DNA from 4 places in the Leuconostoc mesenteroides subsp. mesenteroides ATCC 8293 genome. Region 4 is predicted to be linked to each of the others. Evidence: riboswitches for the same ligand, from Rfam matches in the RefSeq annotation. Region 4 holds a riboswitch; each other region holds the start of a gene.

Region 1 (2,207 bases), 220 kb from region 4:
CGAGTATGCCACTTTTATGATTACTGCTTTACACTCGGGATTTCCGTTTGCAGCTGTTGATGTTGAATATACATTAGATGAGCCGCTACGACAAAGTATTATGGACGCAGCCAATAAAGCCAATATTCCAGTATTACTGTCATACCATGATTTTGAATCTACCCCTAAAAATTTGCCAGCTTTAATCAGTGATATGGCTGATACTTCAGCAGATATTATCAAATTGGCTGTCATGCCTGAATCCGAAAAAGACGTTGATTACCTATTGCAAACAACTAAGAACGTCAATATTTCGCAACCATTAATCACGATGAGCATGGGAGAGATAGGTAAAAGTAGCCGTATCGAGGGATATGAATATGGGTCAGAAATGACCTTTGCAGTACTTGATGGTACACAAGGAAGTGCTCCTGGGCAGCTGACAATTAATGAATTATTGCAAGCTTGGCAATAATGTGTTATATTAGTTAAGACCAACTGGGTAGTATCTATCTACCTACCCGCTATCTCTCAGGAGGTAGCGTTTTTTGTTTACTTTGATTTACTAGGCAATTATTTCTTGTGTTTACAAAAAATAAATGTTATAGTATTTATGAAATTATATATGTATGTCTGGGGTGCCCGCGAGGGCTGAGAAATACCCATTGAACCTGATCGGATTAAAATCTGCGTAGGAAGATGTGATTAATAGATTTTTTATTAAGCTGTTTTTTTGCGTACCCATTTGCGCAAAAAAACAGCTTTTTTATTTGAAAAATTTAAAAAGGTTCAGTGTATTGAAAAATTTCAAAAATATATTATCAGGAGGTTTACGAAAAGGAGCCCATGGATGTAAATATAACTAAGGTGCTAAAGCTATATTTAGTCACAAATCGATACGATTATTCTGATGAAGAGTTTTTAGGTCGAATTGAAAAAGCATGTCAGAACGGTGTCACACTCGCTCAGCTAAGAGAAAAGGAGGTTACCACGCATAAGTATTTTGAACTGGCAACGAAAGTGAAAGAAATTACTGACAGATTCAGAATTCCATTGATTATTGATGACAGAATAGATATCTGTCAAGCAGTTGATGCTGCTGGTGTCCATATTGGCGATAATGACTTACCGATATCAGTCGCAAGACGTTTAATTGGTCCAGAAAAAATTTTGGGTGTGTCTGCTAAAAGTGCCATGAGAGCCACACAGGCCGAACTAGAGGGGGCAGATTATTTAGGAGTTGGCGCTATTTATCCAACTAAGACCAAGGTAATCACAAAACCTACGTCAATCGAAACTTTAAAGGAGATTACACGAACTGTCTCCATACCAGTCATTGCAATTGGTGGTATCAAGGAACATACAATTCACAACTTTAAAAATACTGAAATCAATGGTGTGGCGATGGTTAGCGAAATTATGTGTGCCGAAAATATAGCGGACAAAGTATCCGACACGATTAAAGAACTTGACCAAGTACTTTAAAAACTAGAGAAAGGTGGTCCTAGGCAATGCTTAAGATAAATGGCTCTGTAGAGAATCAGTACGTTGGAAAGACAATTGCACAACTGCTCAATGACAAAAATGCTGCTTTAGAAAACATTGTAGTTGAACACAACGGTAAGATTTTACAACGTGAACGTTTTGTAGATACTTTTATTCATAATGATGATCAAATTGAAATTATTTCATTTGTAGGCGGAGGTTAAAGGAAGTCTTATGCACAAAATTAATATTGATGGTTACAGCGTTCAAGAAGTATATGAAGATATGAAACAACGCAATGTGCCAGGAACGTCAGAAAAACTTGCACAGGCCCATGTGACTATTGCAGGCGCTGGTGGACTTGGCTCTAATATTGCCATCGCATTAGCGCGTGCAGGAGTAGGGCATTTGACTTTGATTGATTTTGATGCTGTTGAGTTGAGTAACCTGAATCGACAGCAATTTAAATTGAGTCAAATTAATGTACCAAAGGTGATTGCGCTAAAACAAAATATATTAGAGTTCAATCCATTTATTACAATTTCAACAATTCAAGAAAGAGTCACGTCGCAAAATGTTGAAGCTCTATTTGGTGATAGTGATATCATATGTGAGGCATTTGATGACCCGCATAGTAAAGCAGTCCTATTAGGTAGTTCTCGTGAAATTTTTCCAAATAAACCGCTTGTTATGGGCAACGGGTTAGCTGGAATTCATAGTCCAAATAATATTAAAACGAGACA
Region 2 (2,207 bases), 510 kb from region 4:
TGCCATTTCTTCATGAACTTGCATAATCGGTTTGTCAAAAGAACTTACAAAGTAAGGGTGCCATCCCAGACTGTGGAAATAATCGGTTAGTGTTTCATCAGATTCTCGAGAGAGAACTGTGGGATTCGCAATCTTGAAGCCATTTAAATTCAAAATTGGTAATACAGTACCATCATTTTTAGGATTCAAAAATTTATTAACATGCCATGAAGTGGCTAGGGGTGCTGTTTCTGCTTCACCATCGCCAACAACAACCGCAGCAATGAGGTCTGGATTATCCAATACAGCACCAGCACCGTGCAAGATAGAATAGCCTAAAGCACCACCTTCATGAATCGATCCAGGTACTTTAGGATCAGCATGTGAAGCAACGCCACCGGGGAAAGAGAAACGCTTAAACATTTTCTGCATACCCGCTTCATCCTGTGTGATTTCTGGAAATGCTTCGGTATAACTACCATCAAGATAAGCATTTGAAATCATTACTTGTCCGCCATGGCCAGGCCCCTCAATGTAAAACATATTCAAATTAAATTTATTAATAGCACGATTTAAATGGGCATAAATAAAGTTTTGACTAGGAATCGTGCCCCAGTGCCCGATTGGGTGAATTTTAACTTGTTCTGCCGTTAACTTTTCCTTAAGCAATGGGTTATCTAACAAATAGAGTTGTCCAACTGACAAATAATTGGTAGCTCGCCAGTAGGCATCTAAATTGTTCAGGTAATCTGTTGAATCGATATTCATTTGATACTTCCTCCAATTTGTGACAATGCATACACAAAGTGCATGCTACGATTGCGTAAAAAATATTGCAAGATATAAAATTAACTTTGCAAAGTATAGTGAAAAGTTCAGAAATAAATTGATAATTAATCTGAACCTGGCGAACACCAATTCATTATCAAGCCGTGTTTTTACATATTCATCGTAAAGGTTGTTTTTTGAAAAGTCAATACCAATATATTAATTGGTACGACCCAATTAATGTATTGGTATTGACTTTTATGGTTATAATCGCGTCATAACGGGAATTAGCGTCTTAACATTACTATTTGATAAAATAATTTGTTTGCATACTTCTGAACAAGTGTGTTACACTCGATTTTGTTATTAGTCGATTAATTAACATACTAGGGGTGCTTTTAAAAAAGCTGAGAGAGAAGAGATAATCTTTGAACCCTTTGAACCTGATCTGTAGCAAGCAGCGTAGGAAAGTATGAATATATGATTTTTTTGCAATCATATAAACAGCCATACTATATCTAAGAGCGTTTGCAATATAACTGTTATTATTGCAAACGTTCTTTTTCTATGTGTTGAAAATTTAGGAGGCAATTTTGTGAATCAACGTGTTTTTTTGGCCGCACCTTTCAAACAACTTTTGAATCAAAACAATCGAGTCAATACGGAAACTACACAGTCACTTCAGCAAGTAATGCAAGTGTTAGAAGATAAAGGAATGTTTGTGGATAATGCGCACAAACGAGAGAATTGGGGATTAGAAATGATGACCCCCACTCAATGTACAGATGCTGATTTTAATTCCATAAAAAATTGTGATGTTTTAATGGCTTTTCCGGGTAGCCCAGCATCACCAGGTACCCATATTGAAATTGGCTGGGCGTCAGCATTTCATAAAAAGATTATTTTGCTTTTAAAGAATGATGTTGACTATGCATATTTGATACGTGGTCTTGGTGTAATTGGGGACGTAGAGTATATCTATTACGAAAATATGAATAGTTGCCTTTCACAAATAAGTAATGTGATAGACAATTATCTACAACACAATAAAGTATTGTCAAAGTAGCGTTGAATGAGGGAGTTGAGTTAAATGACAACATATGAAACCTTTGATGATGCCTATATAGCCGAACTAAATGAAATATATCATCATGCAGAATTTTTCAATGAGCCCAGAGGATTTAGTAGTCGGGAAAAATTAGGTGTCCATTTTAAAATTGAAAATCCCGTACAGAGAATTGTATATAGCCAAACGAGAAAAACAAATATTATCTTTAATTTTGCGGAGGCATTGTGGTATCTAACAGGAAACAATAGCTTGTCTTACATCAGCTATTACAATAAACGAATGCCTGATTATTCAATGGACGGGCAAACACTAACCGGTACGGCATACGGCAAAAAGCTGTTTCATTTTGGGGAACAAAACCTAAATCAATGGCAGAACGTTAAACAAGAAC
Region 3 (2,207 bases), 610 kb from region 4:
AAACAACCCAACTAGCATACCAAAATCAAATTGTAGATATCCATCGTGGAACAATGACCAGATGAATGTCACGCATGTTCCAGTAAATGTTGACAAAATCAAACCCATTTTCCAGCTTTTATATCCTGTCAAAGTAAAACCAAGCTCTGATCCGATACCTTGAACAAATCCAGAAATTAGTGTTGCAACACCCCAATAGCCGCCCAACAAGGCTTCTCCAGTGGCGCCAAGCAATTCACCTATTAATCCCGCACCAACACGTTTCAATAAATAACTAGCCAATGGGGCTGCCATCATCCATGGCCCAATAGTGATTGCAATGGTGTATTGGTGTAACCCAAGCGGAACTAAAACTGCATCAAGTGCTGTGTACACTGGATCCATAATAAAATAAATCACACCAAAGGCAATACCAATCAACGCCATTAAAATGACTTCTCGCAAAGACCATTTCCCTTTTGATCCCGCTGTTACTGTTTCTACTTGTTCCATAAACATCTCTCCTCTTGTTTCGAGGTTGTATGTTTCGATAAAATACCTTTTATAGTATAAGTGTCTATACAAAAAGCCACCAACCACAAAAGAATTTAGTGATTGATGGCATCAAAAAGACATCTTAATCTAACTTATTCTTCCTTCGCAGGTATTAACCTGACAGGTTCAATGGGTATTATCTCAACCTTACGGTACCCCAGATAAAATATTAACTTCGTGAATTAGTATAACCCATTCTAATTTTAAATGCAAAGAAATTTTCTAGCCCATTAGCTACACCATAAAACCATTTGCAATTTTAATTTTTCAATGCTATGCTAATCTCATTAAAAAATATATATGCTGTCCACTAGGGGTGCCTTCTTGGCTGAGATGATATTACTTATCAATCCCTTCGAACCTGATCTAGTCAATACTAGCGTAGGAAAGTGGTATTCTTTTTACAAAAGATACTCTTTTTTGCCTATAGTCAAGAGAGAGTTTTTTTTGTTGGACATGTAAACATTTTAGGAGAAATTATGTTTTCAGAAGAATTGCGCACCCAAGCTGCACCAATTATGACAGCCATTCATGATCACGCATTTGTTCGTGGCATCGCGGACGGTTACGTCCCCCGAGAAGCTTTGATTTTTTACGTTGAACAAGATTTCCAATATCTTAGTGAATTTATCAAAATTTATGCCAATGCCATTACAAAATTAACTGATCGTAATGAAATGAAATTTTTTGCTGATTCAATTGATTTCATTTTAAATAGCGAAATTCATCCCCATCATGTTTTTTGTGACGTTGCCGGCGTCGAATATGAAACATTGCAACACGCCACGCCAACACCTAAAGCATATCTATACGAATCACATATGTATCGTGCGGCTGACACCGGCTCCTTATTAAATATTCTAGCTGCTTTTCAGGCGTGCCCTTGGACCTATAATGAAATTGCAAAAAAACAAGTTCAGGAGAAAGCGAACACAAATGATAACCCATTCAAAAGCTGGATTGATTTTTATGATAATACAGATGATGATCCGGAAGTTTCACTATCTGACAAAATCTTTGAATGGATAGATCGCTTGGCAGAAAATGCAACAACTCAACAACGCCAACAGGCCACACAGTTTTTTCTTAAAAGTTGTGAATTAGAATGGCAGTTCTGGGAACAAGCCTACCACCAAGAAGACTGGCGCTTCAAAGATGTATTAAATCAGGCAAACTCTTTGTAAGGCTATTGATGTAAAGAAGTGAAATTTAATAACACAAAAATGTTGCGTCGTTATTCAATGACGTAACATTTTTGTGTATCCGTGAATTTATTTGTTTGTAGCTTTCAAAAAAGCCAATTTTAATTCAGCATTGTCTTCTGGTGTACCTAACGCAATACGAATCCACTCAGGATTAAGTCGATCGTTGACTTGGAAACCTTGTTCTAATAATTTTTGACCAACTTTTTTCGTTTCGCCAACCTTTATCCAAATAAAATTAGCCTGTGATTCATAAAACTTAAACTTATTTTTAGTCAAAAAATCTTGGAACTTTTGGCGCTCTACTTGAAAACGTTGGACATTTTTCTGCAAGTACTCTTGATCTAATACAGCAGCCGTGCCACCAGCAATCTGATAGGTTGATAAATTATACGGTAAACGAACTGCTTGCATCGCACTATAAAGGGGATCTTGCATAATGCCATATCCAACACGTAAATTAGCTAGACC
Region 4 (2,207 bases):
AATGAAAGTTAAAATGTCGCTTTGAATTTTTTTAGATTTTTCAATCATGAGATCCCCTTATATTTTTTATCATTCGTGGTAAGTTAACCAAGGCAAACTGTAAGATGATGGCAGACAACGCACCGACTAATATGCTATTAGATAATAATTCACCTGTAACACCTGACCAGCCGGTTGCATAGTTGGGCAGAGCAATCGCTAGTATGATAGACAATCCAATAATCATGTTATTTTCATTGTTGTCAGGCGCTCTTTTCAAAATGTTGAATCCAGTCAGAATTAAAGTTGTTGCTGCGGGCAAAAATATGCCCCCAATCACTGGACTAGGCGTTATTGCCAAAAACGCACCAATTTTAGGAACAAAACCTAGTACGACAAACAAAATCCCTGCAATAATTACTGGTATTCTCGAAACATTGCCAGTTAAGTTTAAAATCCCTACATTCTGAGCAAAAGCAGTTGTTGGAAAGCCTCCGAACAAGGATGAAAACATTGATCCCGCAGATTCGCCAATTAGACCATTTTGAATGCGCCTTGGTGAAATATTTTCTTTTAAAGTATCGCCAGCTGCCTGATAGACACCTAAAGCCTCTACCACTGCAACCACATAGGCAACAAAGAATGTCAAAAACATGACCCAATTAAACTTTAGCGATCCATAAGGCAATAAATGAGGCATGCCAAACCATGATTTTGTTGATAATACGCTGTAATCTACGACACCTAACGAAACTGCTAGAATATCACCAACAATTAGCGCGATTAAAAAGGAAAAACGCTTCCAAAATCCCTTACCAAATATCGACAATAGAATGACAATAGTTGCTGTAGTAACAGACAAAATAAGTGTTGTTGGTGAAGAGAAACCTTTATCACCTGGATAACCACCTAAGAATTCAGATAGTGTGAATCCAGATAAAGAAATACCAACCAAAAATATTAGTGTTCCGGTAATTGCCGGTGTCAATAATTTGATTAGTTTATTGATAAGTCCTGTAACGGACAATAAAAATACAATGAGTGCACTCAGTAAAATTGAACCACTCGCCGTTGCTAACTGACCAGCTTTACCAGCATTAATCATTAACGCGTCAAAAGCAGCTGACGGCCCTTGAACAATAGGCAGCTTCGCTAATTTTGTTGCCTGTGTAAGCGTGACTAATCCTGAAACAATAAAAATCGTGTTCACAAGATTAGTTGATAAGTTCAGTGAGAGCCCTGCGGCAGCGGCAACATAAATTGGATCTAACCATACGTTAGAAACAAACACGTGCTGTATTCCAGCTAGGCCATGATCCATGATTCGATTATGTTTTGGTGTCATCATAATTAAATTCCTTTTCCAATAAAAAAAGTGCCCTTAAATACATAAAAAAGGACACTTTTGACAACAGTACATGTCGTTATCAAATATTGGTCACTTTCCTACGCTAGTATTAACTAGATCAGGTTCAAAGGGACCGATATACATCATCTCAGTCTTTGCGACGCCCCTAGTGATTATTATTCATTTTTCAAAAAAATCCTTTCAACAAGTCATTTTATGCAATAAAAAAACATTTTTCTCACCTAGAGAAAAATGCTACGTTAAAAAATGTAGCACTTTCCTACGCTGATGTTAATCAGTTCAGGTTCGAAGGGTTCTTCTCAGCCATTTTGGCGCCCCTAGCACAAGCATTATTGTATCATAAATTTTCTATTAAATGTAAGTAATTCATTCTATTTTTCACATAAGTTTGTCATTAAGTGATATCCTTACTGATGAAATTTACCTTTCACAAATCAGCCAGTCGAGAATATAAAAAATACCAGTCTGTTACTAAACACAGACCAGTATTTTGATGCCTCGTCATTAAGGCTGTACTTGTGTTTTCCCCTGCTCATCATTGTACAACTTAGTATCATATATTTTGATAAATGGTAAGTAAATAATGAAAGCTATTACAACACAGATTATTGCTAAGACTGCTGCTTTCCAATCAACGGTACTAATAAATGCACCGATTCCGGCTGGGGATGGCCATGGTGCTTGAATAACAATTGGCCGAATGATATGGAAGTTAATGGCTGCATAAGCAACGGAAGCTGTTGCCATTGGTGCCAAGAAAAATGGAATAGCTAGATAAGGATTATAAACAATTGGCAATCCAAATATTAACGGCTCGTTAATATTGAAAAGTGATGGTACGATTGAAGCTCGGCCTAAA

What was found. A riboswitch is a leader RNA that binds a small molecule or an ion and turns the genes downstream of it on or off. The one in region 4 is predicted to bind thiamine pyrophosphate.
Region 1: it holds a riboswitch for thiamine pyrophosphate, as region 4 does, so the genes downstream of both, thiE (thiamine phosphate synthase) here and LEUM_RS04550 (solute carrier family 23 protein) in region 4, are expected to answer to the same signal.
Region 2: it holds a riboswitch for thiamine pyrophosphate, as region 4 does, so the genes downstream of both, LEUM_RS07110 (nucleoside 2-deoxyribosyltransferase) here and LEUM_RS04550 (solute carrier family 23 protein) in region 4, are expected to answer to the same signal.
Region 3: it holds a riboswitch for thiamine pyrophosphate, as region 4 does, so the genes downstream of both, tenA (thiaminase II) here and LEUM_RS04550 (solute carrier family 23 protein) in region 4, are expected to answer to the same signal.

What each region holds. Positions count from the first base shown of each region.
Region 1 covers NC_008531.1:1,154,979-1,157,185, reverse strand. Annotated here, with positions in the region: gene LEUM_RS05660 (type I 3-dehydroquinate dehydratase) at 1-454, shown strand, start outside; TPP riboswitch at 604-694, shown strand; gene thiE (thiamine phosphate synthase) at 826-1,464, shown strand; gene thiS (sulfur carrier protein ThiS) at 1,491-1,688, shown strand; gene thiF (sulfur carrier protein ThiS adenylyltransferase ThiF) at 1,699-2,207, shown strand, end outside.
Region 2 covers NC_008531.1:1,447,883-1,450,089, reverse strand. Annotated here, with positions in the region: gene LEUM_RS07115 (phosphoketolase family protein) at 1-747, opposite strand, end outside; TPP riboswitch at 1,126-1,233, shown strand; gene LEUM_RS07110 (nucleoside 2-deoxyribosyltransferase) at 1,343-1,813, shown strand; gene LEUM_RS07105 (thymidylate synthase) at 1,838-2,207, shown strand, end outside.
Region 3 covers NC_008531.1:1,546,311-1,548,517, forward strand. Annotated here, with positions in the region: gene LEUM_RS07560 (ECF transporter S component) at 1-492, opposite strand, end outside; TPP riboswitch at 615-704, opposite strand; TPP riboswitch at 837-939, shown strand; gene tenA (thiaminase II) at 1,014-1,718, shown strand; gene hisC (histidinol-phosphate transaminase) at 1,806-2,207, opposite strand, start outside.
Region 4 covers NC_008531.1:935,158-937,364, reverse strand. Annotated here, with positions in the region: gene LEUM_RS04555 (LuxE/PaaK family acyltransferase) at 1-48, opposite strand, end outside; gene LEUM_RS04550 (solute carrier family 23 protein) at 41-1,327, opposite strand; TPP riboswitch at 1,406-1,505, opposite strand; TPP riboswitch at 1,588-1,677, opposite strand; gene celB (PTS cellobiose transporter subunit IIC) at 1,853-2,207, opposite strand, start outside.